4 regions of the Variovorax sp. LG9.2 genome follow, and region 2 is predicted to be linked to each of the others. Evidence: predicted binding sites of a transcription regulator. Region 2 holds the regulator's gene; each other region holds the start of a gene.
What was found. Region 2 encodes LexA, which represses DNA repair genes until DNA is damaged. Its sites were predicted from a motif close to ACTGTATNNNNATACAGT; they were not measured.
Positions count from the first base shown of each region.

Region 1: the regulator LexA is predicted to act here: its motif matches at 2,206-2,223, upstream of imuA (translesion DNA synthesis-associated protein ImuA).
Region 3: the regulator LexA is predicted to act here: its motif matches at 2,418-2,435, upstream of recA (recombinase RecA).
Region 4: the regulator LexA is predicted to act here: its motif matches at 3,396-3,413, upstream of QN413_RS21330 (error-prone DNA polymerase).

Region 1 covers NZ_JASJXB010000014.1:114,998-122,231, forward strand. The annotation lists gene QN413_RS15905 (alpha/beta fold hydrolase) at 1-617, shown strand, start outside; gene QN413_RS15910 (IS1595 family transposase) at 837-1,811, shown strand; gene imuA (translesion DNA synthesis-associated protein ImuA) at 2,285-3,088, shown strand; gene QN413_RS15920 (DNA polymerase Y family protein) at 3,057-4,463, shown strand; gene QN413_RS15925 (error-prone DNA polymerase) at 4,456-7,234, shown strand, end outside.
Region 2 covers NZ_JASJXB010000002.1:84,284-91,517, reverse strand. The annotation lists gene lpxK (tetraacyldisaccharide 4'-kinase) at 1-559, shown strand, start outside; gene QN413_RS02495 (Trm112 family protein) at 540-722, shown strand; gene kdsB (3-deoxy-manno-octulosonate cytidylyltransferase) at 791-1,591, shown strand; gene adk (adenylate kinase) at 1,741-2,397, shown strand; gene QN413_RS02480 (asparaginase) at 2,475-3,494, opposite strand; gene lexA (transcriptional repressor LexA) at 3,567-4,241, shown strand; gene QN413_RS02470 (hypothetical protein) at 4,382-4,747, shown strand; gene QN413_RS02465 (D-2-hydroxyacid dehydrogenase family protein) at 4,831-5,838, shown strand; gene QN413_RS02460 (MFS transporter) at 5,847-7,010, shown strand; gene QN413_RS02455 (hypothetical protein) at 7,035-7,234, opposite strand, start outside.
Region 3 covers NZ_JASJXB010000023.1:19,196-26,429, forward strand. The annotation lists gene QN413_RS19830 (hypothetical protein) at 14-736, opposite strand; gene recX (recombination regulator RecX) at 783-1,232, opposite strand; gene recA (recombinase RecA) at 1,262-2,371, opposite strand; gene QN413_RS19845 (MarR family winged helix-turn-helix transcriptional regulator) at 2,517-2,990, shown strand; gene QN413_RS19850 (response regulator transcription factor) at 3,018-3,692, shown strand; gene QN413_RS19855 (sensor histidine kinase) at 3,689-5,128, shown strand; gene QN413_RS19860 (sporulation protein) at 5,134-5,340, opposite strand; gene QN413_RS19865 (biotin--[acetyl-CoA-carboxylase] ligase) at 5,346-6,158, opposite strand; gene QN413_RS19870 (SET domain-containing protein) at 6,163-6,756, opposite strand; gene QN413_RS19875 (DNA topoisomerase III) at 6,839-7,234, shown strand, end outside.
Region 4 covers NZ_JASJXB010000027.1:34,423-41,656, forward strand. The annotation lists gene QN413_RS21315 (HDOD domain-containing protein) at 1-985, shown strand, start outside; gene QN413_RS21320 (hypothetical protein) at 1,488-1,655, shown strand; gene QN413_RS21325 (SOS response-associated peptidase) at 2,333-3,073, opposite strand; gene QN413_RS21330 (error-prone DNA polymerase) at 3,444-6,641, shown strand; gene QN413_RS21335 (SET domain-containing protein-lysine N-methyltransferase) at 6,775-6,999, opposite strand.

The sequences.
Region 1 (7,234 bases), on a different contig from region 2:
TTCTCGACTCCGACAAGCCTTTGCCGATGGCCGACGGCCAGGCGCCGATCGATCCGTTGCTGACGGCGCTGGGCGGCACGCTCGACATGCTGATCGGCGCCGATACGCCAGTCGACCTCGGCGGGTTCTCCTTCGGCGGACTGGTGGCGTCGACCTTCGCCACGCGGCGTCCGGTGCGTCGGCTGGCGCTGGTCGGCAGCGGCGGCCATGCGTCGCTGCGGCGCCTCACGCTGGACATGATCAACTGGCGCCGCTCGGTCGATCGCGAAGCCGAGCGTGTCGCCTTGAAGCACAACCTCGACGCGCTCATGCTGCACGACAAGGCTTCCGATCCGCTGGCTTTCGAGATCCACGACGTGTCGTGCCACGGCACGCGATTCCGCAGCAAGGACGTGTCGATGGCCGGTGGGCTGCAGGCGGCGATCGACACGCTGACCTGTCCGTTGCTGCTGATGTGGGGTGAGTACGACGTCACCGCCGACCCGCGGCCGCTGGTGGCGCGATTGACTGCCGGTCATCCGAATCGCGGGGGCGCGGTGGTCGATGGCGCCGGTCACTGGACGCAGTACGAGCGCGCCGACGAAGTCAACCGTCAGCTGCTGCGCTTCTTCGACTGATGCCGATGTAGTGCACGCGGCCCGTGTCCTTCCAGCCGCCTGGCGCTGTTGCTGGGCTTGCCCTCGGCAGTTCGCACGGATCGCAGGGTGGAGTAAGTGAATCTGGCATCGTGCCGGCAATGATCGCCTGAGAGTGTTGCAAAGAAGTGGTTGGGGTTTTCGGAATACTGTATAAAAATAAGGGGTATCCTTTTAGCTCCAGCAACTGCACAATACTGGATGGATGTACAGATATTAGCGCCGACAGCGGTTAAGGACTACCCCCAAACCTGGAACGAATTCCTCGACTGGTTTTCCACCGAGGACGATTGCCTTGCCTATCTGGAGCGGCTGCGTTGGGATAGCAACTTCGTCTGCCCGAAGTGCGGCGGTATTGGCGAGGCATACCGAGCCAGCCGCACTCGTTTGATGTGTCGTGGCTGCCAGCACCAGACTACAGTGACTGCCGGCACGATCTTCGATAAGACCCGCACGCCGCTGCGTGTGTGGTTGGCCGCCGCCTGGTATCTGACTAACCAGAAGCAAGGCGTCAGCGCCTTGGGATTGCAGCGTGTGCTCGGCTTGGGCAGCTACCAGACGGCCTGGACGATGCTGCACCGATTCCGCCGGGCGATGGTTCGCCCCGGTCGGGATCAACTCAAAGGCGTGGTCGAGGTCGACGAGACCTACATGGCGCTGACCGACCGTGAGGACCCACCCATCAAGACCGGGCGCAAGCGCAGCACGTCGAAGTTGCTGGTCGCCGTGGCCGTCGAACTACTGGAGCCCAAGGGGTTTGGCCGCATCCGGCTGCGTCGCATTCCCAAAGCTTCGGCGCAATACCTGATTCCGTTTGTCCAAGAGAGCATCGAGCTCGGCGCCCAAGTGCGCACTGACGGTGCGGCCGCCTACAAGCCGCTGAAGGATTTGGGCTACGACCACCAGCGCACTGTGATGCTCGGCTCGGACGTGCCTGCACATGTCTCGATGGCTGGTGTCCATCGTGTGGCGGCCCTGGTCAAGCGCTGGATTCTTGGGACGCACCACGGCTCGGTGCAGCCCGAGCACTTGGACGCCTACCTCGACGAGTTCGTCTTTCGCTTCAACCGCCGAACCTCAGGCTCGCGCGGCATGCTGTTCTACCGGTTGCTTCAGCAGGCCGTGGTCACGGCGCCCGTGACCTATGCGGATGTGATTCAGTCGAGCGCCTCATAAGGGCCAAGGCGGTCGGCTACGGTTTCCTCAGGGCCTGAATTGCAATCCAGAAGCAGGCGAGCGCACCAACTATTGACGCGACCAGGAGTGGCCAGTCCAAGACCGAACTTGCGCCTACGACGACCCTTTCATACCGACTTAACGAAGGAATCAATATGACGAGACCCAACGTCACGTAAACCCCAACTCGAACGAAGTTTGTTTTTTTCATAAAAGTAATCTCCCACCGACCATTCATTCGAGTGCAACGTCGAGTTCCCAGCGACGCGCTTGTCATTCTGAAGATCAAGAAGCCACCGTTCTGCCGCTGCTGCATCCTGCGACAAGGCCTGTTGTCGGCTGTTGTAACCCGTTGGCCTTGGAGCGTAGCGCTTCCCCGTGAACATCGCTAGCATCTGTACGTTTATCCAGTAGTTCTGCGGTCGCTGGAGCTAAATGGATACCCCTTATAAAAATACAGTTAACGATTCATCATGGGCCTCCCTTCCTTCGACTCCTTTTCCCCGTCCGCGCGCCAGAACGTCTGGCGCGGTGACGAGCTGGGCAGCGCCGACATGCCCGTGCTCGGCACCGGCCACCCCGCGCTCGACGCCGAGCTGCCGGGGGGCGGCTGGCCGATCGGCGCGATGACCGAGGTACTGCAGGCGGCACCTGAAGCGCATGTCTGGCAACTGCTGCTGCCGGTGCTGTCTCGCGCGGTCGAAACGCGGGGCGGGCCGGTGGTATTGATCGGCGCACCTTACGAGCCCTTCGGCCCGGCGCTCGCTGCCGCGGGGTTGCCGGTCGAGGCGCTGATGTGGGTGCGCAGCGAGGCGTCTGCCGCACGGCTCTGGGCTTGCGAGCAGGCCTTGCGTTGCGCCGACGTGGCGGGCGTTCTGGCGTGGTTGCCGCAGGCGCGCGTGGGCGAGTTGCGCAGGCTGCAACTCGCTGCGGCACAGCATGAGGGGCTGTTGTTCGTCTTCAGGCCTGAATCCATGGCGCAGTCGGCTTCACCGGCGCGGTTGCGGCTGCAGGTGGTTCCGGCAGAAGGCGGGCAGATGGATGTCCATTTGCTGAAGCGCCGTGGCCCGCCGCTGGTAATGCCCTTGACTTTGCCCGCCCGCAGCGAGCGCATGACGGCGTTGCTGGCCGCCAGCCAGTTGCGGCGCAAGCGGCGCATGCAAGAACTGCAAGGCGCGCAAGAAGAAGCAAATCCCGGCACGACCGTGGTCCGTCTGGACTTGCGCAGGAAGGAGGGGCAATCGCATGCAATGGATCGCGTTGCGGTGGCAGCCTGAAGAAGACCGGGCACCTGTGGCTGCAACGGCACCGATGCCTGGCGCGCCAGCCGCCGACACGCCTGTCGCTGCGCCTCCTTCCATCGAAACCCTCGGCTGGTGGGCGCTGCAATTCACGCCGCGTGTCACATGGCTCGACGAAGCGCTCCTGCTCGAAGTCTCGGCCTGCGAGCGGCTCTGGGGCGGGCAGCAGTCGTTGATGCGCCTGATGACCGCTTGGAACCCGGCGCCCGGCACGCGCATCCAGAAAGTGCAGGGCGCCAATGGCTTGATCGCGCTGGCACGGCTGCGGCTGTTCGCGCGCGGCCACAAGCCGCCCGTCGATGTGCCGGCCGCCCTGCCGCTCGGCGCACTCACGGCTGCGCGGGAGCATCTCGACGTGCTGGAGCGCATGGGCTGCCGCACCTGGGGCGACGTGGCGGCGCTGCCGCGCGGCGGTCTTTCGCGGCGCTTCGGTACGACGCTGCGTGAGACGCTCGACATGGCGTGGGGCTTGCGCCCCGAGAAGCACACGTGGCTTACCTTGCCCGATGTGTTCGACCAGAAGCTCGAACTGCCGGCGCTGGCCGAGAACGCGCATGAACTCATGTGGTCGGCCAACCGCTTGTTGTCGGCACTGCAGATCTGGCTGCGCGCGCGCCAGCGCGGCGTGCTGGCGCTAGAGCTCGAATGGACGCTTGATTTGAGGCGCTTCAACGGGGTGAACCTGCCGCCGCATCAGAGCATCACCGTGCGTACCGCCGAGCCCACGCAAGACATGGCGCATCTGCGCAAACTGATGAGTGAGCGGCTGGCGCTGACCCAGCTCGGTGCGCCTGCGAGCTGGTTGCGCTTGCGCTCGCTCGACACGTCGCCCTGGGCCGGCGCGAGCACGAGCTTCCTGCCTGAAGACAACCGCAAGGGCGACAAGCTGCACGAGCTGGTGGAGCGGCTGAGTGCGCGCTTGGGGGCGCAGCAGGTGCAGGTGCCGGTGGCCCTGGCGGACCATCGACCGGAGGCGATGCAGGCGTGGGGCCCGGCGTTGCGGAGGGGGCTTGCTACGGGCCGTCGCGGGGGGAGCCCCCATCCCTGCCTTCCCCCCAGGGGAGAGGGCGTAAGTACCTTTCCGCCCTGGCTGCTGCGCCAGCCGCTGCGCCTCGAAATACGCGCCGGGCATCCCTGGTACCACGGGCGGTTGCGGCGACTGGTCGGTCCGCAGCGGCTCGAAGGCGGGTGGTGGGCCGACGACCATAACGAAGGCGGCGAGCCGATGGCGCGCGATTATTACGTCGCGGAGAGCCCCGAGGCCGGTCTGGTCTGGGTTTATCGCGAGCGAACTTCCGCCTTGCGCGGAACGAATGAAACGCGCTGGTTCCTGCAGGGGATCTATGCCTGAACTCAGCGACAAACAGTTGATGGCGCGCCGTCCGGCCAAGCTGTATCCACTGCCACCGAAACAGCCGCCAGAGTTATCTACGTTACCAACGCTGCCCGACTACGCCGAGCTGCATTGCCTCACCAACTTCAGCTTTCAGCGCGGTGCCTCCCGACCGGAAGAGCTGGTCACCCAGGCCTATCACCTGGGCTACAAGGCGCTGGCGATTACCGACGAATGCTCGGTCGCCGGCATCGTGCGGGCGCATGTCGCCCTGCGCGACCATCCGCAGGCGCTGGACGACTACGAGCATGAGCACGCCGACGAACCACCGCTCACGCGCAACCCCGATTTCCGGCTGCTCTTTGGCAGCGAGTTCGACTTCGACCGTTTTAAGTTGGTTGCGATTGCGCATGACCTCGAAGGCTGGGGCAGCCTCTGTGAATTCATCACCGCAGCGCGCACCACCAGCGCGCCCAAAGGCGAGTACCGCGTGACATGGCCGAGGCACGGCAGCGATGAAGTTCAGGTCGGCCACGAAAACAAGACCGAAAGCCATGTCGCATCGCTGCAGCACTGCGAAATCCTTCTTGCGCCGCATCGCACGGTCGACGTCGAAGCTCTATCGGCCGACGTCGCGCACGCACAAACCTTGTTTGGCGACCACCTCTGGATCGCCGTCGAACTGCTCAACGAGATGGACGACGACCTGTGGCTGCTCACGCTCGAGCAGGTCAGCCAAGCCACCGGCGTACCGTTGGTCGCGGCTGGCGACGTGCACATGCACAAGCGGTCGCGCAAGCCACTGCACGATGTGGTCACTGCAATCCGCGAGGGCAGGAGCGTGGCCGAATGCGGCTTCGCGCTGCAGTCCAATGCCGAGCGGCATCTGCGCCCACGCTTGCGGCTGGTCGACTTGTACCCGCCGGAATTACTGGCCAACACGCTGGTGGTGATGGACCGCTGCCGCTTCGACCCGGACGAAATCAAGAAGCACTACGCGTACCCGCTGGAGCTGCTCGGCAACGGCGAGACGCCGGCGCAAACGCTCGCGCGCAAAACTTGGGAAGGCGCGGCAGGACGCTATCCGCAGGGCGTTCCCGCGTCGGTGAAAAAGCAGATCGAGCACGAACTCGCACTCATCGAGGAGAAGCGATACGAGATGTTCTTTCTCACCGTGGAAGACATCGTGCGCTTTGCCAACGAACAAAAAATACTGTGCCAGGGCCGCGGCTCATCTGCCAACTCGGCGGTGTGTTATTGCCTGGGCGTCACCGCCATAAACCCGATGGTCGGCCATCTGTTGTTCGAGCGTTTCTTGAGCCGCGAGCGCAACGAGCCGCCCGACATCGACGTCGACTTCGAGCACCAGCGGCGCGAAGAAGTCATCCAGTACATCTACGACAAATACGGCCGCGAGCGTGCCGCCATTGCCGCGGTGGTGATCTGCTATCGCTCCCGCAGCGCCTTGCGCGATGTCGGCAAGGCGATGGGTGTCGACGAGCGGCTGGTCGACGAATTCGCCAAGGACCATTACTGGTTCGACACCACCATCCTCGACCAGCATCTGGCCCAGGCGATGGAGCGCTCGGGCGTGCGCGAGCCGCCGCGCAAGCTGGCGCAGTGGCTGGAGCTCACGAATGAACTCAAGGGTTTTCCGCGCCACCTGAGCCAGCACGTCGGCGGCTTCGTGCTGACCCACACCAAGCTCACCCGGCTGGTGCCGGTCGAGAAGGCGTCCATGAAAGACCGCTCGATCATCCAGTGGGAAAAAGACGATCTCGAAGCCATGGGCATGCTCAAGGTCGACGTGCTGGCGCTTGGCATGCTGAGTGCCATCCGGCGCGGGCTCGACTTCACGAACCAGTGGCGTGGCAGCTCGCTGGAAATGCATCAGATCCCCAACGACGACCCGAAGGTGTTCGACATGATCTGCGCGGCCGACACCGTCGGTGTGTTCCAGATCGAGAGTCGCGCGCAGATGTCGATGCTGCCGCGCCTGCAGCCGCGTTGCTTCTACGACCTGGTGATCGAGGTGGCTATCGTGCGGCCCGGACCGATCCAGGGCGGCATGGTGCATCCGTACCTGAAGAACCGCGAGAAGCTGCGCCGTGGCGAAGAGATCGAATACAAGTATCCCGATCTCAAGAAGGCTCTAGGCCGGACCCTGGGCGTACCGATTTTTCAGGAGCAGGTGATGCAGATCGCAATGATCGCGGCGCGCTTCACCCCCGACGAAGCCGATGCCTTGCGGCGTGCCATGGCGGCCTGGAAGCACACCGGCCACATCGAGAAGTTCCAGAACAAGCTGATCGACGGCATGGTCGACAACGGCTACGACCGGCCCTTTGCCGAGGCCATCTTCAGTCAGGTCAAAGGCTTCGGTGAATATGGCTTTCCCGAGAGCCACGCGGCCAGCTTCGCGTTGCTGGTGGCCGTCAGCAGCTGGCTCAAATGCTACGAGCCGGCCTGCTTTCTGGCCGCCATGCTCGACTCGCAGCCGATGGGTTTTTACTCGGCCTCGCAACTGGTGCAGGACGCGCAGCGCCATGGGGTCGAGGTGCGGCCGGTGGATGTGACGGTGAGTGAGATGGACAGCACGTTGGAGCCTGTGGTGACGGAACAGAGCGGCCATCCCGCGAGGCAAAATCATCCAGCAGTGCGGCTGGGCCTGCGCCGCATCGGCAGTCTCAGCGCAGCCGGTGCCCATCGCCTTCTCCAGGCCCGCGCATTCGCCCCGTTCACCAGCACTGAAGACCTCGCAGTGCGTGCCGACCTCGACGCGCGCGACA
Region 2 (7,234 bases):
ACAGGTGATCGTCAGCGACGATGGCCTGCAGCATTTGGCGCTCGCACGCGACATCGAAATCTGCGTGTTCGACGATCGCGGTGTCGGCAACGGCTGGCTGCTGCCTGCAGGCCCACTGCGGGAAACGTGGCCGCGGCGATGCGACCTGGTGCTGCATACGGGAACGCGTCCTGCGTTTGCCGGCTTCAAGGCCACCCGCGAATTGGGCAGCGACGTAGTGCAGAGCAACGAAATGCGCACGCCGCTCGCCGACCTCGCCGGTCTGGAGGTCGATGCCGTAGCGGCCATCGCCCGCCCCGACGCGTTCTTCGACATGCTGGCAGCCCGTGGCGTGCGGATCGCACAGCGGATCGCGCTGCCCGACCATCACGACTTTAAGGGCTGGGTCTGGGCGCAGCCACGTGCAACCCGGCTCCTTTGCACGGAAAAAGACGCATTGAAACTTTGGCGCTCGACGCCGGAAGCGTTTGCCGTGCCGCTGGTCTTCACGCCTGAACCCGGCTTCTTCGCAGCGCTCGATGCAAAGCTATCATCGGTCGATGGATACCAAGCTGCTTGAACTGCTCGTTTGCCCCGTGACCAAGGGCCCGCTGACATGGAACGCCGACAAGCAGGAGCTTTCGTCGCGCAGCGCGCGTCTGGCCTACCCGGTGCGCGACGGGATTCCCGTGCTGCTCGAAGACGAAGCCAGAACCTTGTCGGATGAAGAGCTTGGGCTTTGACTCAGCCGGCCGGTCAGTCGTCTCTTGAGCCCGTTATTGCGCCGGTGATTGAGCACTTTGCTGAGCCGGTGCCCGCGCCAACGGCCAACGCCGCTTTCATAGTCTTGATCCCGGCACGCCTTGCCTCCAGCCGCCTGCCAGACAAACCTCTGGCGGACATCGCCGGTTTGCCGATGGTCGTGCGGGTCGCGCAGCGAGCGCGATCGTCGCGCGCCGATCGCGTGGTGGTCGCAGCCGATCATCCGAGCATCGTGGCCGCCTGCGAAGCCCACGGCATCCTCGCGCTGCTGACCAGCGCCGACCACCCCAGCGGAAGCGACCGGCTGGCCGAGGCTTGCATTCAACTCGGGCTCGCAGACGACGCGATCGTGGTCAACGTGCAAGGCGACGAGCCGCTGATCGATCCATCGTTGATCGATGCGGTGGCAGAGACGCTCGCCGCCAACCCTGATGCGCCGATGAGCACTGCGGTGCACGCGATTGATGACCCTGCAGATTTCGTGAATCCCAATGTCGTGAAAGCGGTGCTCGACGCCAAAGGGTTTGCGATGTACTTCAGCCGCGCGCCGATTCCTTGGTGGAGAGACGGCGCCGGCCAGGGCGGCCAAAATGGCAAGGTCACCACCCCCGCGATGCCGACGCCACCGCCTTTGCGGCACATCGGCATCTATGGCTACCGGGCCGGTTTCGTGAAACGCTTTCCAAGCCTGCCTCCAGCGCCGATCGAGGCCATCGAGGCACTCGAACAACTGCGCGTTCTGTGGCACGGACACCGGATCGCAGTTCATGTCTCGCAGCAGGCGCCGGGTCCCGGCGTCGATACGCTTGAAGACTTGCAGCGCGTACGCGCGATCTTTGAAAAAGCCTGATCGCGACCGCAACTGCAAGCGGGATTTGCCGGCATTTCAGCACGAAGTCGCATGCTATCCTCGACCCGACTCCGCCCGGCATTGCCCCGTAGATCGACGCCTCGGCAGGCTTGGCGCGACACAAATTCCAAGAACCTTCCGAGGACACCATGAGACTGATTTTGTTGGGCGCCCCCGGGGCAGGCAAAGGCACGCAAGCCGCCTTCCTCTGCCAGAAGTACGCCATTCCGCAAATCTCGACCGGCGACATGCTGCGGGCTGCCGTCAAGGCCGGCACGCCGCTCGGTTTGCAGGCCAAGGCGGTCATGGCGTCGGGTGCGTTGGTGAGCGACGACCTCATCATCAACCTGGTAAAGGAGCGGCTGGCATTACCCGACTGCGCCAACGGCTTTTTGTTCGACGGCTTCCCGCGCACCATTCCGCAAGCAGATTCGATGCGTGCAGCGGGCGTCAAGCTCGACTACGTCCTTGAAATCGACGTGCCTTTCTCGGACATCATCGATCGCATGAGCGGTCGCCGATCGCACCCGGCCTCAGGCCGTACCTACCACGTCAAGTTCAACCCGCCGAAGCGCGTTGGGCACGACGACGTTACGGGCGACGAACTCATCCAGCGCGAAGACGACAAGGAAGAAACCGTCCGCAAGCGGCTCGACGTCTACAGCGAGCAAACGCGACCGCTGGTCGACTATTACGCGACTTGGGCCAAGTCTGATCCGACGGCAGCGCCAAAATACCGCGCCATCAGTGGCGTGGGCTCGGTTGACGAAATCACGCAACGCGCGCTGACTGCTTTGAGCAGCTGAGGTGGCCTTCGAGGCGAACGAGCAAGTCGCTGCGGCGGCTTTTTTTGCGCCTTTGATGGGTTGAGCCCCAGGCCACCTCAAGCCGAAACAGGTGGCGAAGCCAACATCAACTCAAGCATCAACGCGATGCGTGCTTTGACCGGGGACAAGCCGCCGGCGTCGGGCCACGTGTCGTCACCGCGCGGCAGGATGCGGCCGTTGACGCAGCGTGTTGCACGGCGAATTTCGATGCCGGCCGCGTGCGCTCGAGCCGCGGCCGCTTCGATCGCGTGGTGCAGCGTGCCGTTGCCCGTCGCAGCGAGGATGAGGCCGCGGACCGGACCGGCCGCATCCTCCGCGCCATGCGCCATCAGCGCATCGATGACTGCACCGGTCGCACCCGCGTGGCTCATGATGATCTCCACACGCGGCCATTCGACGTCCGTGCTGATCACTTTGAGTTTGATTGCTGCGTCGAGGCCGGCAGTACCGGCATTGGCGTCAAGGGCGCCCGGCCAGTCACGGAGGCGGCGCACCGCCCCTTCTTCCACATAGCCAAGCGGCCCGGCATCCCCGGACGCGAAGGCATCGAGCCGGTAGGTGTGTACCTTCTGGACATCGATGGCGCTGTGAATGGTGCCTGCACACACCACGGTCACGCCGCGGGCGCCCGCGGTCGCTGCTACGGCAATCGCATCGCGCACATTTTGCGGACCATCGGGCGCGAGTGCGGAGGCCGGGCGCATAGCGCAAGTCAGCGCCACGGGCTTCTCCGCAGGCAACACAGAGTGCAAAAAAAACGCTGTCTCTTCGAGCGTGTCGGTGCCGTGCGTGATGACGATGCCGATCACGTCGGGCACGTTCGACCAATGCATGCATCGTTGCGCCAGCTGGTGCCACACATCGAAGCTCATGTCCTTGCTGTCGAGCTGCGCGACCTGTTCGGCAACTAGCGTCACGCCAGATGGCGCTCCAATCCCAGCGAGCAGATCTGCGACGCCCACCTCGCCCGCGGTGTAGCCGAGGTTGTCCCCAGCGGATGCCGCACGGCCGGCGATCGTGCCCCCGGTGCCCAGCACCACAAGGCGACGCACTTCCGATTGCTCTGACTTCATCATTGCTTGCAAACTTTGAAAAACTGTTTAAAAATACAGCTACTGGACATTCAACCAGTGCCGCAAGGAGTTCCCATGCAATTCGCAGTGAAGCTTACCGCCCGCCAGCAACAAATTCTGGACCTTATCCAGAGCGCCATCGCGAGCACTGGTGCGCCGCCCACCCGTGCAGAAATCGCAACCGAACTCGGCTTCAAATCGGCCAATGCGGCAGAAGAGCACTTACAGGCCTTGGCACGCAAGGGCGTCATCGACCTCATCAGTGGCACGTCGCGCGGCATCCGGCTTCGGGGCGATGCGCTCCGTTCGCTCAACGAGTCGCGCAACAACCAGTTTTCGCTTTCACTGCCGGGCATGGCTCAACTGGCGCTGCCGCTGATTGGTCGCGTAGCCGCCGGTTCGCCCATCCTCGCGCAAGAGCATGTCGATCGAACCTACTACGTCGAGAACACGCTGTTCCAGCGGCAGCCCGACTATTTGCTCAAGGTCCGCGGCATGTCGATGCGCGACGCCGGGATCATGGATGGCGACCTGCTGGCTGTGCAGTCCACCAAGGAGGCGCGTAACGGGCAGATAGTGGTGGCGCGACTGGGCGATGAAGTGACCGTCAAACGTTTGCGCCGCAACAAGCAAGTCATCGAGCTACACGCCGAGAATCCAGATTATCCAACCATCATCGTGCAGCCTGGCGAACCTTTCGAGATCGAAGGTCTCGCCGTTGGCCTCATCCGCAACACGATGCTGATGTGAGGTAGCACCTTTCTTACGCGCATTCAGCGCGCAAAAACCGGCTGCGACAGGTGGCGGGCGTATGGCGAAGAGCCATCACCCTGGCACAGCCGTTCAAGCAATCCTGCCTGTGTTCAACCTCTGACCTATTTGGAGATCGCATGGGACTCGCTTCGCTTACTTTTTCAGACCTCTTCGCCGACCTATGGATGCCGATGCAGTTGCTGGCCGATCGCTGGTTGCCCAATAGAGGGCTCGCCGCATCGCCGCGCAGAAACGCGACCGGCTTGCGCTATGTCGCGGTCAGGCCGTCATGTGGTTCGCGGGCGGCGGAGCCGGGTTGCGCAAGCGCCGTTTCGCCGTCGCGTCCGCTGCGCGTGGTGCGTGTCGTTGACCCGCAGGAGCCCGGTCGTCGCACGGGCCGCGTGGTGATTTCGGGTCGCATAGCGGACGTGTGCGCCGAACTCGATCGACTGGCCGCACTCGAGGCTGCCGAGACAGTCGACGGTCGCCATCGACTTCACTGACGAACATTTCGTTGCCGCCTTCCGTGGCGACAACGACGTCGACTGCCTGTTAAGGCCGATGACGCGAGGCACAATGGCACGCCATGAACATTGTGATCCTCGACGACTACCAGGACGCGGTGCGCAAGCTGCGCTGCGCCGCCAAACTCGACGCCTACGCAGCCAAGGTTTATACGAACACCGTCAAAGGCATCGGACAGCTTTCGGTGCGCTTGAAAGACGCCGATGTGATCGTGCTCATTCGCGAGCGGACGCAGATATCGCGGCAGCTGGTCGAGAAGCTGCCCAAGCTCAAACTGATTTCGCAGACCGGCCGCGTCGGCAGTCACATCGACGTCACCGCGTGCAGCGAGCAAGGTATTGCGGTGGCAGAAGGTTCCGGCTCGCCACTGGCCCCGGCCGAGCTGACTTGGGCGCTCATCATGTCGGCGATGCGCCGTCTGCCGCAGTACATCAGCAACCTGAAGCACGGCGCGTGGCAGCAGTCAGGCCTTAAATCGGCATCGATGCCGGCCAATTTCGGCCTCGGCTCGGTGCTGAAGGGCAAGACGCTCGGCATCTGGGGCTACGGCCGTATCGGTCAACTGATCGCGCGCTACGGCCAGGCATTCGGTATGCAGGTGGTGATCTGGGGCCGTGAGGCCAGCTGCGCCAAGGCGCGCTCCGATGGCTTTCAGGTCGCGCCGAGCCGGGAGGCCTTCTTCATGGCCGCAGACGTGCTGTCGGTCCACCTACGGCTCAACGAAGAGACGCGCGGTGCCGTCAAGCTGGAGGACTTGTCTCGCATGAAGCCGACCGCCCTCTTCGTCAACACCTCGCGCGCTGAACTGGTCGAGCCCGACGCCTTGCTGGCTGCGCTCAATCGCGGCCGTCCCGGGCTTGCCGCTATCGACGTTTTCGAAAGCGAGCCACCGCTGCAAGGACATGCTCTGCTGCGACTCGAGAATTGCATCTGCACGCCGCACATCGGATATGTCGAGCAAGACAGCTACGAGCTCTATTTCGGTCAGGCTTTCGACAACGTTGTGAGCTTTATCAAGGGCAACCCGACCAACATCGTCAACCCGGGCGCGCTGCAGGTTCGACGTTGACATCGGCGGTGCGCCCGCCGCTCCCAGGCGCGCTATGGGCTCTGCTTGCCGGTAACTTCGTCATCGGCACCGGGGTCATGGTGGTGCCCGGCACGCTCAACGAGATCAGCGCGTCGCTGGCGGTTAGCGCAGCGACGGCCGGGCAGCTCATCACGGTGGCGGCCATCGTGATGTGCCTCGGCGCACCGCTGCTGGCAGCCGTGTTCGCCGGGTGGGACCGCCGCGTGCTCCTCGCCTGCACCATGCTCTGGTATGCGGCTGGCCATGCCGTCGGCGCGCTGACGAGCGACTTTGGTGGTTTGCTGCTGGTGCGCACACTGACGGTGATCGCGCCTGCGATTTTCACTGCGCAGTCGGCTGCCTGCGCTGGCCTGCTCGTACGGCCCGAGCAGCGCGGCAGGGCCGTCACCTTCGTTTTTCTCGGCTGGTCGATGGCGTCCGTGCTGGGCCTTCCCATCGGCGCGCTCATTGGAGGTCACTTCGGCTGGCGCAGCGCCTTCATGGTCATCTCGGCGCTCTCGGTTGCAAGCGCGATCGGCATCTGGTTCACTCTGCCGGCCCACATTCATCCGGCCGCCTTGTCACGCGCAGCCTGGGGGCGCGTCTTGAAGAGTCCGATCCTCATGGGCGTGGTGTCGGTCACCGCATTGCAGGGCGTCGGGCAATTCGTGTTGTCGAGCTACTTCGCCCCGATCTTGAAGCTGACACTGAACGCGGACGCGACATCGCTCAGCCTCATGTGGGCATGGTTTGGCGCATGCGGTCTCATCGGCAACGTACTGGTCAGCCGGAACATCGATCGGCTGGGCACGGGGCGCATGGTCATGCTCACCACAGCGATGATCGCGGTGAGCCTGCTGCTCTGGCCGCTGGGGATGACCATGGCATCGATGGCCCTGGTTCTGGTGCCTTGGGGTCTGGGCTGCTTTGCTGCCAACTCAGCGCAGCAAGCGCGCTTGGTGGGCTTGGCACCGACACTTGCGCCCGGCTCTGTCGCGCTTAACAGCTCCGGCATCTACATCGGTCAGGCAGTGGGTGCTGGCGCTGGCGGCTGGATGCTTGCACATGACGCGATCGATTCCATGCACTGGGTCGGCCTCGCGACGGTGCTGGCCGCGATGCTACTGAGCTTTTTGGTCGATCGCGCTCAGAGGCCTGTCGTCACGGCGTAAAACGCCGAGGCCCCGAGCCTGACCTCAGCGTTTTGTGTCTGGCGACTTCTTCGGCGCGATTTCGGCCTCGGTTGCCGGATCAAAAAGATCAAAGTCGATGATGTGCGGATTTTTCTCACGCTCTGCCGTCGGAGCGGATACCTCGATGGGTGCCGGCATCGTTTCGTAGGCCGTCTTGTCGAACTCGGCCAGGTCCAGATCGACACCCGGACGATGCGGAGCGC
Region 3 (7,234 bases), on a different contig from region 2:
CTGTGCCGAGCAATTAGCGGGTGAGCCAGAGCCCGACGCCGAACAGCATCGCGTGCGCGCCGAGCGCAATCCACAGCAGTGTGTGCGATGGCATGGCCATGTCGCGCAACGCATCGCCGACCTGCTGATGCAGCATCGCGCGCAAAGCCGGATCTTCTTTGCCGGCTTCTGCGGGTGCGCTCGTTTCCCGCTGCGCCCGCCACTGCCGCAGCAAGTCAGACAGCGGTAGGCGCTTGACCACGAAGGCGATGATGCGGCGCACCGCGCGACTGGTGCCGAGCGCCGGTGCGAGCTGGTCAGCCAACGCGTTGGCTGACAGCGCCTCGCCCGCGCGCTCAAGTGCACCATGGGCGCGAGGCATGGCCTCGATGCGGCCAGCGATGGCTGCCGACAGCCGCTCGCTCAAGCTGTCGCCATGCGCCGCGACGACATGCCTGAGCGCCCTGCGGCGCCCCTGCGCCACGCCGAGCATCACGTACAGCGGCACAAAAGCGACGAGCAGCACCGCCACCAGCAAGGCCGGAGAGGTGAGCAACGCGAGCAGGGCACCGGCGCCGCCAGCCCGAGCCCCCGCCATGCCGGGCCCGTTGAGCCGGCCGACATACACAAAGAACAAACCGCCGCCCAGCAGCAATGCCAGCGCCACGCCGATGGCAACGGACCCCGCAAATGCCGCACCTGCTTTAAAGCCCGTTCGGGCGATGGATTGGGAGAAGGGTGTTTTTGTTTTCGACATGAGCTGCATTCCGATGTGTGACGACGCGGATCATGCCCGGAGGAACTCACTCATCGACGGTCCCCTTCAGGACCTTGGCCACGACGCCGCCGGCAAAGCCCCGCGCCATCAAAAATCGCATCTGCTTGCCGCGCTCTTTGGCGTCGAGCGGTACGGCATCGAAGCGGCGCCCCCAAACGTCGCGGGCGCGGGCCAGCTCGGTGTCTTGCAGCCCAGCGACGGCCTGCGTGATTGCTTCTGAAGCGATGCCCTTTTTCTGCAGCTCCTGGCGCAAGCGCATCGCGCCCATGCGCGGCGCCCGCTGGTTCAAGACCGACTGAACCACGCGCGGCTCGCTGATGAAGTCTTTGGCCTGAAGCTCGTCGAGCGCCGTCGCCAGCAGGCCGGGCTCTTCTTCGTACTTCTTCAGCTTGCGTTCAAGTTCCGGCCGCGAGTGTTCGCGCTGACTCAGCAAACGCAGGGCGCGACCCTTGAGAGATGGGGCAGCAAAGGCCATGCGGAGCCTGCGTCGCGTCGCTCTGCTTCTTACTTGTCGGCTTGCTCGGCTTTTTCGGCCTTTTCAGCCTTGGGCGCCTTCACCGGCTTGGCCTCTACCAGCTCGGCCAGGACAGGGATGCCCAGCGATTCGCGCACCTTGTTCTCGATCTCGCGCGACAGCGTCGGGTTCTCACGCAGGAACTCGCGTGCGTTGTCTCGGCCCTGACCGATTTTTTCGCCGTTGTAGGCGTACCAGGCGCCCGACTTGTCGACGATCTTGGCGGTCACGCCCATGTCGATGATTTCGCCTTCGCGGCTGATGCCCTCGCCGAACAGGATGTCGAACTCCGCCGTCTTGAAAGGCGGGCTGACCTTGTTCTTGACGACCTTGACCTTGGTCTCGTTGCCGATCGCTTCTTCGCCCTTCTTGATGGTGCCGATGCGACGAATGTCGAGCCGGACCGACGCGTAGAACTTGAGCGCGTTGCCGCCGGTGGTGGTTTCGGGCGAGCCGAACATCACGCCGATCTTCATGCGGATCTGGTTGATGAAGATGACCATGCAGTTGGTCTTCTTGATGCTGGCGGTCAGCTTGCGCAGCGCCTGGCTCATCAGGCGGGCCTGGAGACCGGGCAACGAGTCGCCCATGTCGCCTTCGATTTCGGCACGCGGGGTGAGCGCGGCGACCGAGTCGATCACGATCAAATCGACGGCACCTGAACGCACCAGTGAATCGACGATTTCGAGTGCTTGCTCGCCGGTGTCCGGCTGGCTGATCAGCAGGTCGGACAGGTTCACGCCCAGCTTTTGCGCGTACTGCACGTCGAGCGCGTGTTCGGCGTCGACGAAGGCGCAGGTGCCTGACTGCTTTTGCATTTCAGCGATGACCTGCAGCGTGAGCGTGGTCTTGCCCGAGGATTCAGGGCCGTAGATTTCGATGACCCGGCCGCGCGGCAGGCCGCCGACGCCCAACGCGATGTCAAGGCCGAGCGAGCCGGTCGACACAACCTGCACGTCTTCCAGCGCCTCGCCTTCACCGAGCCGCATGATCGTTCCCTTGCCGAACTGCTTCTCGATTTGAGCGAGTGCAGCCTGCAGTGCCTTGGCCTTTTCGCTGCCTGCGACTGAAATGCTGGTGCCTTTGACGAGTGCGTCCATTTGAGAATCTCCTTGAATATCAACGGGTTGGAATGACTTCGATCCATCTGCTTTTAACTACAGGCTGGATGCTTGAACAGTAGTGTAGAGGCTCATTGGTTTAAGTAAACCCGTTTTTTAGTCAGTTTGATTTACCATTAAAGCCATGACTCTCGACCCCGAAAACGCATGGCGCCAAACCCATTTGGGCCGACTGCTCGGCCATGCGATGCGCCGCTTCGACGAACGCGTGCTGGCACTCATGGCGCACGACGTCGACGTGCCGCTGGCGCTCTCGAATCTGGCTGCGCGCTCGCAGATCAGCGCGGCGCACATCCACATCACGCGTCACTTGGCACGCGATGGCGCGCGGCTCACGGCGCTGGCCGCGAGCGCCGGCATGACGAAGCAGGCCATGGGCACGCTGGTCGATCAATGCGAAGCCTGGGGCCTGGTCACCCGCGGCCCCGATCCGCTCGACGCGCGTGCACGCCGCGTGCAGTTCACCGCCGACGGGCTAGCCTGGCTCGAAGCTTTTCGCAAAGCCGTCGCGCAAGCGGAGGACGAGTTTCGTGCCAGCGTCGGAAACGACATCGCCACCGTGGTAACCATCGGCCTCGAAGCCTACGCCGCAGCCTAGAATTTGCGCAACAAGCCGGAGGTGGCGATGCGGATTCTGATTGCAGAAGATGACCAGGTGCTGGCCGATGCCTTGCTGCGCAGCCTGCGCACCTCGGGTGCGGCAGTCGACCACGTTGCCACCGGCTCGCAAGCCGATGCGGCGTTGATGACCAACAGCGAATTCGACCTGTTGATCCTCGACCTAGGTCTGCCCAACATGCACGGACTTGAAATCCTCAAGCGCCTGCGCGCCCGTGGCTCACAGCTCCCGGTGCTGGTGCTCACCGCGGCCGACAGCGTCGAAGAGCGCGTCAAGGGCCTCGACTACGGGGCCGACGATTACATGGCCAAGCCGTTCTCGTTGCAGGAGCTCGAAGCCCGCGTGCGCGCCCTCACGCGGCGCGGAATGGGCGCCACCAGCAACGCCATCAAGCACGGCCCGCTGGTGTACGACCAGGCAGGTCGCGTGGCGACCATCGACGGCAAGATGGTCGAACTCTCGGCGCGCGAGCTTGGCCTGCTCGAAGTGCTGCTGCAGCGGGCGGGGCGGCTGGTGAGCAAAGACCAACTGGTCGAACGGCTGTGCGAATGGGGCGAAGAAGTGAGCCTCAACGCCATCGAGGTTTACATCCATCGCCTGCGCAAGAAGATCGAGAAAGGTCCGGTGCGCATCGCGACCGTTCGCGGCCTCGGTTATTGCCTGGAGAAGATTCCGGCGTGAAGCTCTTCCAGCGCGGCCAGCGCTCCCTGTTCGGGGAAATCCTCGACTGGATGCTGACCCCGCTGCTGCTGCTGGTGCCGGTCAGCATCGGCCTCACATGGCTGGTGGCGCAGGGCATCGCCAACGCGCCCTTCGATCGCGCGTTGGAATACAACGTGCAGACGCTGGCCAAGCTGGTCACGGTGCAGGGCGACCACGTGCTGTTCAACCTGCCGCAGCCGGCACGCGAGATCCTGCGAGCCGACGACACCGACCACGTCTACTACCAGGTGCTGACGTCGAGCGGCGAATCGCTCGGTGGCGACCACGACATACCACCCCCACCCGAAGACGAATCCGCCACCATCGGCTCGGTGCACATGCGAGATGCCGAGATGCGGGGCGCGACGGTGCGCGTGGCCTACACCTGGGTCCAGCCGCCGCTCGAAACGGCACCGCTGGTGCTCGTGCAGGTGGCAGAGACCCGCGAAAAACAGCAGGTGCTGGCGACTGAAATCATCAAGGGCGTGCTGCTGCCGCAGTTCGCCATCCTGCCGCTCGCCATCCTCTTGATCTGGCTCGCACTCGTGCGCGCCATCAAGCCGCTTTCGGAACTGGAAGAGCGAATCCGCGAGCGCAAGCCCGATGACCTGAGCCCGCTAGACGATCGGCTGGTGCCTTACGAAGTCGCGCCTTTGGTCGCTTCGGTGAACGGACTGCTGACGAAGCTCAAGGAATCGATCGCTACGCAAAAGCGCTTTCTGGCCGACGCCGCGCACCAGCTCAAGACGCCGCTCGCCGGGCTGCGCATGCAGGCCGATCTGGCGCAACGCGAAGGCGCCAATGCCGACGAACTGAAACAGTCGCTCAAGCAGATCGGCCGATCGAGCATTCGCGCGACGCACACGGTGAACCAGCTGCTCGCGTTGGCCCGCGCCGAAGGCGGCGCCGGTGCGCTGGCGTGGCAACCGTGCGACCTGGCGCGACTCACCGTCGAGGTCGTGCGCGAGGCAGTCCCGCGCGCGATCGAAAAGCGCATCGACCTCGGGTACGACGGCGTCGAGCCGGGTGCGCCAGGTGTCATGCTCGAAGGCAATGCGACGCTGTTGAAAGAGCTGGTGCGCAACCTGGTCGACAACGCGATCGCGTACACGCCGTCGTCGCCCGACAGGCCCGGCGTGATCACCGCGCGGGTGCTGGCCGATCCGTTCGGGCACATCGTGCTGCTGCAGGTGGAGGACTCGGGACCGGGTATTGCCGAGTCGGCGCGCGAGCTGGTGTTCGAGCCCTTTTATCGCGTGCTGGGCAACGAGGCCGACGGCTCGGGGCTGGGCTTGCCGATCGTGCGGGAAATCGCGCGGCAGCATCTGGCCACTGTCACGCTGGAGGACGCGCATCCGGGCGTGCAGTCGCCGGGTGCACTCTTCAGCGTTCGCTTCGACACCGCCAAGCCCTGACGGGCTCAGCGCGCGACGTTGCTGTCAGTCGTCGACGCAGGGGTCGATGGCGCCGCCGTATCACCCTTGCGAATCTGCAGCATTTCGGGCCGCACTTGCTGGCTGAGCCGCTGCGGTTCGCGTTCGGTTCCGGCAGACGGCCCACCGTCGCCAGACCATATGAAATAGCCGAGGTTGATGGCGACCAACGCGAAGAAGACCCAGCGCAACATGGACTTCAGACCGCCGGCCCACGCGGGCGCACGCTGACTTCGGAACTGGAGATGGATTGCATGCCGTTCTCAGTATGCACGCGCAGTTCGCCACCCCAGCCGACGCCTTCGCAGCGGCCGACGGTGCCATCGCTGAGTTGCACTTCGCGCCCCTGCAACGCATCGCGCGCCGCGAAGCGTTTGGCGAAGAGCGCAAAACCCTGCGCCTCAAAAGCCAGCACGTCGCGCAACAACGGCGCGACCAGCATTTGCAATATGGTCGGTGGTGTGGCGTCGGGCAGCCATTGCTGCACCCAGGCCGGCGCTGTGCTGAGGCCGGTCGCGTCTCTGGGGCCGACGTTCAGGCCGATGCCGATCACCAGCCAGCGCGAGGCTGCATCACCGATCGTGGCCTGCGGCAACGCGGTCTCGATCAGGATGCCACCGAGCTTGCGGTCATCGATCCAGAGGTCGTTGGGCCACTTGAGGGCGAGCCGTGCAGCGCGCTGCGGATCGAGGCTTTCCGCCACGCTGACCCCGATCGCCAACGACAGGCCCGACCAGTCGCGCGGTGCCAGCGGCAAGCCGATCGAGAAGGTCAGCGACGCGGGTTCTTCAGCCATCTGCGCGCTTTGCCAAGGGCGTCCGAGGCGGCCGCGGCCGGCGGTCTGGCGTTCGGCGACAAGCAACACGGGCGCCAGTTGTCCGGCGCGGCCACGGCGCATCAACTCGGTGTTGCTCGAATCGATCTGTTCGACCACCTCGATGGCCATGTCGGGCCGCAACGGCGCCGTGGCGGCCGCCAGCTGATCCGGGTTCCACGCGTGGCTCAGCGCCATGTCATCAGTCCTTGGTGGACTTGTCCTTTTTGCCGGAGCCCTTCGCCTTCCTGACCTTTTTTTCTGCCTTGACCTTGTCAGCTTTGGCCTTCTTCTTCGCCTTCTTTTTCTTCTTCTTTTTCTCGTCTTCCTTTGGCGCGAGCAAGGTGCCACGGCACGCCTCGGCACCACACCAGCACGGGAATTCCGCCAGCAACTCGGCCGTGTACGGCTCGTCGATCATCAGCCCGTAGTCGTAGTTGAGCTCTTCGCCCGCCGCGATGTTTTGCAACGCCTTGATGAAAACTCGGCCATCGGTTTCATCGGCCTCGCAGTTCGGCGCACACGAGTGGTTGATCCACTTGGATGCGTTGCCGTTGATCTTGCCGTCGATCACATGGCCGTCATCGATATGAAAGTAGAACGTGTGCTGCGGCTGGCTGGGGTCGTGAGGGTGGCGCCGGAGCGCTTCTTTCCAGCTGATGACTTCGCCCTTGTATTCGATCAGCGTCTCGCCCTCCGCGATGTCCTGCACGGCGAACACGCCGTTGCCATGAATGCCCGAGCGGCGCGTTTGTATGCGGCGGCCAGAGGTTGAAACGGGGGATTTGGTGGGCATCGCCGAAGTCTGATAGTTTGAATAGGCACACATGCGCATGCGTGCGTACGCACGCGAGGCGCCGAGTATAGAGAGCACTCATATGACAAAGACACTGGTTATTGCAGAAAAGCCTTCGGTGGCTCAGGACATCGTCCGCGCGCTCACGCCCGTGGCCGGCAAGTTCGACAAGCACGACGAACACTTCGAGAACGACACCTACGTGGTGACCAGCGCGGTCGGCCATCTGGTCGAGATCCAGGCGCCGGAGGAGTTCGACGTGAAGCGCGGCAAGTGGAGCTTTGCCAACCTGCCGGTGATTCCGCCGCACTTCGACCTGAAGCCGGTCGACAAGACCAAGACGCGCCTGAACGCGGTCGTGAAGCAGGCCAAGCGCAAAGACGTGACGCAGCTCATCAACGCCTGCGACGCGGGCCGCGAGGGCGAACTGATCTTCCGGTTGATCGAGCAGTACGCCGGCGGCAAGACGCCTTTGAAC
Region 4 (7,234 bases), on a different contig from region 2:
AGACCTGATCCACGTCGCAGCGGATGAGCCGGATTACGCCCAAGCAGCCGCGGCGCAATGGCATGCGTCTGAAAACTTCCGCCTGATTCCAAGCGCCGAGGCCGAGTCCCACGTGCGCGATCAACTTGAAAAACAATTCAAGGACCTGCCACGACCACCACGGGCATTCCACGAGTTGCTGTCGTTCGACTTCGTCGCGCGTGCTTCGTCGAACTACGTCGGCGACTTGGTAGCAGGGGAGCCAATCGTGGCAGCCCGCATTCTGGCAAGGGTTAATTCAGTGCTGTACGGCGCCCGAGCGCCCATACTGCAGATTGGCCAAGCCATCACGTTTCTTGGCCTGCAAAGCGTGCGCAACATCTGCCTGCGCTATCTGCTCGACGAGTCCTTCAAGACAGCAAACCCAGCCATGCGCGCGTCTCTCGATGAAATCGGTAGGTCCAGCGCTATCGCGAGCGAACTGTGCCATCGCTTCGCGAAACGCATGGACCTGGACGACCCCGCCTCGTTGACCACGCACGTCGTCCTGTCCTTCACGGGCCATCTTGCGTGTGCGTTAGTCCGGCCCGCGGACCAACGCACAGCGCCTGATGCGGACACGCTAAGCCTGCTGCAACGCTTTGAGCGGCAACAGGCATCCATCGGATTGGCTGCACCGGAGGTGGGACGCCTGCTGCTCAGTTCGTGGAGCCTGCCACCGTCACTGGTCGACAAGGTGGCCATGATGGACCGGGTGGCAATGCCACTCGACGGTGCGCCAAGTCTGCAAAGCCAGACTCGGGCCATTGGGTTCCTCTGCGCGCGGCTGGGCGAACGGTTGGCACGCAAGCAGGTCGCCAACACCGAACAGCTCGAAGCCCTGCTGCAAACCGATCCGGATCTGCGTTTCCTTCGATCGTATTTCGATTCGACGGCTTACGACGATGCCCTCCGGAGCATGGTCGCACCGGATTTTCTGGAGGGACTCGACGTCGTAGAAGCGTGACACGCAAAAAGGTTGAAGCGCTGAGGCAGGCGGATAGGCACCTTCAGACACATCCTCAAATGCGGCGTCTCCGCGACACCGCTTGCCAATGCGTTACGTTCTTAACAGGCGTAGTCCCCACTGTGACCGGTTGGACAGGCGAGTCGTGCAACGGGTCGGCTTGCCGCACGCGCATGGTGACCACCCCAAAGGCACATCATCGAAAAAAAGGCGGTCACGCCCGCCCTAACTCGATGTACCGCGGCCAGTCAGTTTGCGCGCTGTTCTAACGACTGCGTTGCGGCTTTTCTGCAACGCTGCCAGCTGCCCGAGTTGAGCGGCACAGTCCGACGGCCCAGCCATCAGTATCAAGGGATTGCGCCGCAGCGACGTGATCGATTTCTCCCCCTCGACGGGTCGGCGGTCTTTCGCGATCAGTCCAGCGGAAACAACCGCCATCGACTGCCGGAGAAAAACTTTTTCAAAGGCTGGTGTGCGGTCGGGCCATCATCTCGCGCCGGCTATGCCGCCTTCGGGCTGCAATGTCTACGAGACGCTCGGCTCTGGCTACACACTGCTGGCGTTTGGCACCAAGGCCAAAGTCCTCAAGGATTTTCGCGACGTTGCAGCTGAGTTGCGCATGCCGCTCACGATCGTGCAAGACGACTGCAAAGGCGCAGTCGAGCGCTAGGCAAACCTCATTCTCATTCGACCCGACCAGTTCGTTTGCTGGGCCTGAAAGAACGTCGAACTTCACGGCAAAGAGGCCTGGGAAGGTTTGTCCGTTGCCAGAGGATGACGCGACCCGCGCAGGCGCTAACTCGCGGCGGGTATCGCACCATTGGTGAGCAGGCCACCACCAAGTGGCTCGGAAATTGGGGCCTGCCGCGTTTGTTTTTATGTCCCATCCAATACGCCGCCGATGCATCGCCGGATCGTGACAGTCCAGCTTTTGTACGAACGTCCCGGCTGTCGGTGTCCTGACGAAGCCAACCGGGCAGTGCAGGCAATCGTGGTGACCACGCCGTGGTTCAACAACGATGCCAGCGACCGTAAAAATCACCATGCAAGTCGTTTATATGTTCGGAAGCTTTGCCATCCCGGACGAGACGAACAGGATTCCCTTCGGAAGCGAGTCGTCGGAGGCGATGGCAGCCTCACTGAAAGTCACCGTTACCCCAGCCGGTTTTGGCTACCGGAGCAGATGCAGCAGCAAATGAGCCACTAACGCCCTAATGCCAACGCCAAATCTGAGACTGGGAAGGCGGATGGTTTCCAACTGCGCCGATGCCTACTCGCCTTCAGTCAACGCAGACCACCCGATGTCAGATCTGACGACCAGACGTCAAGGGTGCTAAGACATGCAGTTCACAGTAAAAGTCTCGCCTCCTGAGCAGCCGCAGGCTGGTCTGCCGGTCCCGCGTTGAACAGTTCCACCGGCGTCAACTGAACGAGCGCTTTGGCTTCTTCCACTGTACCGGCAAGCCACTGGTCGAAGTCAACCTGTTCCACCAGCACGAGCGATCGCTTGTCCTGTTGTTGCGGCGGCAACGATAGCTTCGTCTTGGGATCGAGCATCGGCTTGTGCATGCGATTCATTAACGGATGCACATCGGCGTTCATCGTGAGCATGGTGTAGTTGGGCACGATCTCGCCGGTGATTGGATCGGTCCACATGCTCCAGATTCCGGCGACACCCCAAGGTTGTCCGTCTGAGCGCTCGAAGCGCCACCACACGTTTTTCCCCGTCTCCCAGTTGGGCTCGTCGAACGACGACGCCGGAATGATGCAACGCTGGCCTCGCTTCCACGCATCGCGATACGTCGGCCTGCTCGACACGGTTTCGCTGCGGGCGTTCACGGTGCTCAGACGCTTCGGCTTGTCGCCCAGACCTCTCGGCTTGCTCATGGGGATGCGCGTTTCGCAGTCGGCCGGAATCATTCCCCACTGCCCCACGACAAGATCGTTCGAACCATCACTGGCCCGGCGAATGAAGGGGCCCGGGCGCAGCGGATGGAGTTCACGCACCCAGCCGCTCTGATTGCGCGGGCCGACGTGCCAAAGGGCCTCGATCTCGCGGACTTCCGGGCTGATGTAGCGGGTGCACATAAGGAGATTCTGCAATGCCGCGGCGCCGGCGTCGCGCGGTCGAACAACTGCCTGGCACGGCGGACCAGTTCATCGGATTTGTCCAGGCCCCGCGCTTGGCGATTCCTTGGTTGTCAATGGTCTGAGCCACTCGGCCGCAGCCTCCACGGGCGTCAGGCTGCGCAAGCGCGCGTCTTGCCAGAGCGCGGCCGCCTGCGCCTCCAGTTCGACTGGATCGATCGTTCGCCAGCGGCGCTGCAGCTGGTGCGCGCACGCACCAATCCACAGGGCTTGGCGGCCGTTTGAATCGTGCAATTTGTCCATGAGCGCATCGTACAAAACTACTGGATGAATGTACAGTTATCAGTCTTGATGCCGACGTCTGTGCTTCGTGATCCTGCCCGTTCCGTCCTCTCCGCCTGCCTACGCCGAGCTGCACTGCCGCTCTAATTTCACCTTCCTCGTGGGTGCCTCCATGCCGGAGGAGTTGGTGCGCCGGGCCGCCGAGAAGCACTACACCGCACTCGCCCTGACCGACGAATGTTCGGTCTCCGGCGTCGTGCGGGCCCACCTCGAAGCACGCGAATGCGGCCTGCACTTCATCGTCGGCAGCGAGATCCAGTTCATGACCACCAACGACACCCCCTTCGCTCGACTGGTGCTGCTGGCGCAGGACAGGCGCGGCTACGGCAATCTGTGCGAACTCATCACGCTGGCGCGCCGGCGCGCACCCAAGGGCTTGTACAAGGCGCTGGTCACTGACATCGAGGGCAAGACCGCCAAGGCCCCTCATCTGGCCGGCATGGCCGGTTGCATCGCGCTCCTCCTGCCGGAGGCAGGCGCCACCGTCGAAAGCCTCTTCGCCCAGGCCATGTGGCTGCGCACCTGGTTCGACGGCCGTGGCTGGATCGCTGGCAGCCGGCCGATGCAGATGGACGACGACCTGGTCCTATGGACCCTCGAGGAAGCCGCGGGACAGGCCGGCGTGCCGATCGTGGCCACCGGAGGCGTGCTGATGCACAGCCGCGGTCGCAAGCCCGTGCAGGACGTGCTGACGGCGGTGCGGCTGGGCAGGACCGTGGCGGAGTGCGGCTTCGAGCTGTTGAGCAACGGAGAACAGTACCTGCGCGGCCGTGTGCTGTTACCTGAATTGTTTCCGCTTGAATGGCTGCACGAGAGCGTGAAGATCGCGGGCCTGTGTACCTTCAGCCTGGAGGAGCTGCGCTACGAGTATCCCGACGAGATCGTGCCGCCGGGCGAAACGCCCGCTTCGCACCTGCGCGCGCTCACCTACGCCGGCACCCTCACGCGCTTCCCCGCGGGCCTCTCCGACAAAGTGCGCGGCCAGATCGAGCACGAGCTGGCCATCATTGCGCAACTGGCCTACGAGCCCTACTTCCTGACAGTGGCCGATATCGTGCACTGGTCGCGCGCGCAGGGCATCCTGTGCCAGGGCCGCGGGTCAGCGGCCAACTCGGCGGTCTGCTACTGCCTGGGCGTTACCGAGGTCGATCCGGCCCGCATGAACGTTCTCTTCGAGCGCTTCATCAGCGTCGAGCGCAAGGAGCCGCCGGACATCGACATTGACTTCGAGCACCAGCGACGCGAAGAAGTCATGCAGTACATCTACAAGAAGTACGGGCGGGATCGTGCGGCCATCACTGGGGTCATCACCTCGTACCGAACCAAGTCGTCGCTGCGCGATGTCGGCAAGGCGCTGGGCTTTCCGCTCGAGACGGTCGAGCGGCTGGCCAACGGGGCCTACGGCATAGAAGGTCAATGGATTGCCGAAGCCTGTCTGTTCGAATGCGGCCTCGATCCGTCGACACGCAAGGTGAAGCAGTGGCTGCAACTTGCCAACGAAGTCCGGGGCTTCCCCCGTCATTTGAGCCAGCACACCGGCGGCTTCGTCATCGCGCGCGACAAGTTAAGCCGCCTGGTGCCGGTGGAGAACGCCGCAATGGACGATCGCACCGTGGTGCAGTGGGACAAGGACGATCTTGATGCACTCGGCCTCTTGAAGATAGATGTGCTGGCGCTCGGCATGCTCACCGCCATCCACCGCGCCTTCGACTTCGTTGCGGGCAAACGTGGCGCCCCCTTCGGCATGCAAGACGTGCCGGCCGAGTGCGCGGTGACCTACGCCATGATCCAAAAGGCCGACACCGTGGGCGTATTCCAGATCGAGAGCCGTGCACAGATGAGCATGCTGCCGCGGCTGAAGCCCGAGCGCTTCTACGACCTGGTGGTGCAGGTGGCCATCGTGCGGCCCGGACCGATCCAGGGTGGCATGGTGCATCCGTACCTGCGTCGCCGAGCGGGCGAAGAAGCGATCGACTACCCAAGCGACGAGATCAAGGTGGCGACCGAGCGCACGCTGGGCGTGCCGCTGTTCCAGGAGCAGGTGATGCAGATCGCCATGCTGGCAGCCGATTTCACCGCTGGCGAAGCCGATCAGTTACGCCGGGCCATGGGCGCCTGGCGTCGCAAGGGCGGGCTCGAGCCGCACCAGGACAAGCTCGTCCATCGCATGCTGGCAAAGGGCTACACACCCGAGTTTGCCGATCGAATCGCCAAGCAGATCGAAGGCTTCGGCAGCTATGGGTTTCCTGAGAGCCATGCGGCCAGCTTCGGCCTCTTGGTCTACGTGAGCTGCTGGCTCAAGCGCCACCATCCCGACGCCCTCCTCGCCGGCCTGCTTAACAGCCAGCCGATGGGCTTCTACGCACCGGCGCAATTGGTGCGCGATGCGCGCGAGCATGGGGTCGTGGTCAGGCCGGTAGATGTGACAGTCAGCGAGTGGAAGACCACGCTCGAAGAAGCCACGCAGGCCAGCGGGTGCAGTCCGCGCTGGGACACCGCTTTCGTGGACCCCTTGCGCGCAGTGCGGCTGGGCCTGTCGCAGATCTCGGGCATGCGGGAGGCCGTGGCACAGCGGATCGTGGCCGAGCGCGCGACTGCGCCTTTTGCCACGGTCGAAGATCTCGGGCGGCGCGCAGGGCTCGATGCGCACGACCTGCGTTGCCTGTCCGGCGCCGATGCCCTGCACTCGCTGGCGGGCCACCGGCCGAACGCTGTGTGGGAAGCGATCAGTGTCGAGACGCGGGCCACCGAGCTGCTGCGCAACGCGCCGACGATCGAAGAGACCATCGAGTTTGCCGCACCTACCGAAGGCGCCGACATCGCGGACGACTACGCCTCGATGGGCCTGACGTTGCGTCGGCATCCGCTGGCGCTGCTGCGGCCCCGGCTGGCGAAATGGGGCATCCGAACCGCGGAGGATCTGCGACGCAATGCCAAAGACAAAAGCACTGTCCGAGCGAGCGGCATCGTGACGCACCGGCAGCAGCCGGGCACGGCCAGCGGCGTGATCTTTGCGACTCTGGAAGACGAGACCGGCACGGTGAACATCATCGTGTGGCCCAGCGTTGCCGAGGCACAGCGGGCGGCGTTGCGGGGGTCGATGCTGCTCACAGTGCAAGGCACCTGGCAGTCCGAGAAAGGTGTGCACTCGCTGGTCGCGTTGAAGCTGCGCAATCACGACAAGCTGCTCGGGCGATTGCGTGCCTCGAGCCGGGATTTTCGGTGAAATAGCGCACTTGACAAAACCGTTCGCCGGTTAAGCCACAAGGTGACCAGACAGTCCGCACCAACTGCAAAAGATCGAAGGGCGGATGCGCCTTGCCGATCATGGTTCCGCGGCAGATTGCGGCTTAGCAGGGTCAAAGGTAGTTGGCCGGGACGGAGGCGGCCTCGGCTTGCAATCGGTAGTGGACGAAAAGCTCTTCATCGGCCTTGAGTTTGCGCAAAGCCCAGAACTGGAGAACGAGGCGGCCAGTGTCGTCGTAGGGCTCCGTCGCTTCGCGGTTCGGCGCGCAGGAACGATTGAGATGCCGCGTGGCATTGCCGCCGCGCACTGCGCCGATCGTGATGCCATCGGACAGCACAAACAAGTAGGTCGGCTAATCGACCCACGCCTTGGAATAAATTGCCTTGGCACTGTACCTTCTGCCTTTGTACAGAACCAGGAGCGTGCGTCTGAGCACCGCGCAAACAGCAAATGCGTCCAAGCCATGCAAGAAACTGCGGCCAGTGCGAAATAGGGCGTGGGCTGCCGTCGGCTAGAAGCATCGATGAGGGCAACTTCAATCGGACTCCTCATGGAGTCGTCCTACGCCGAAG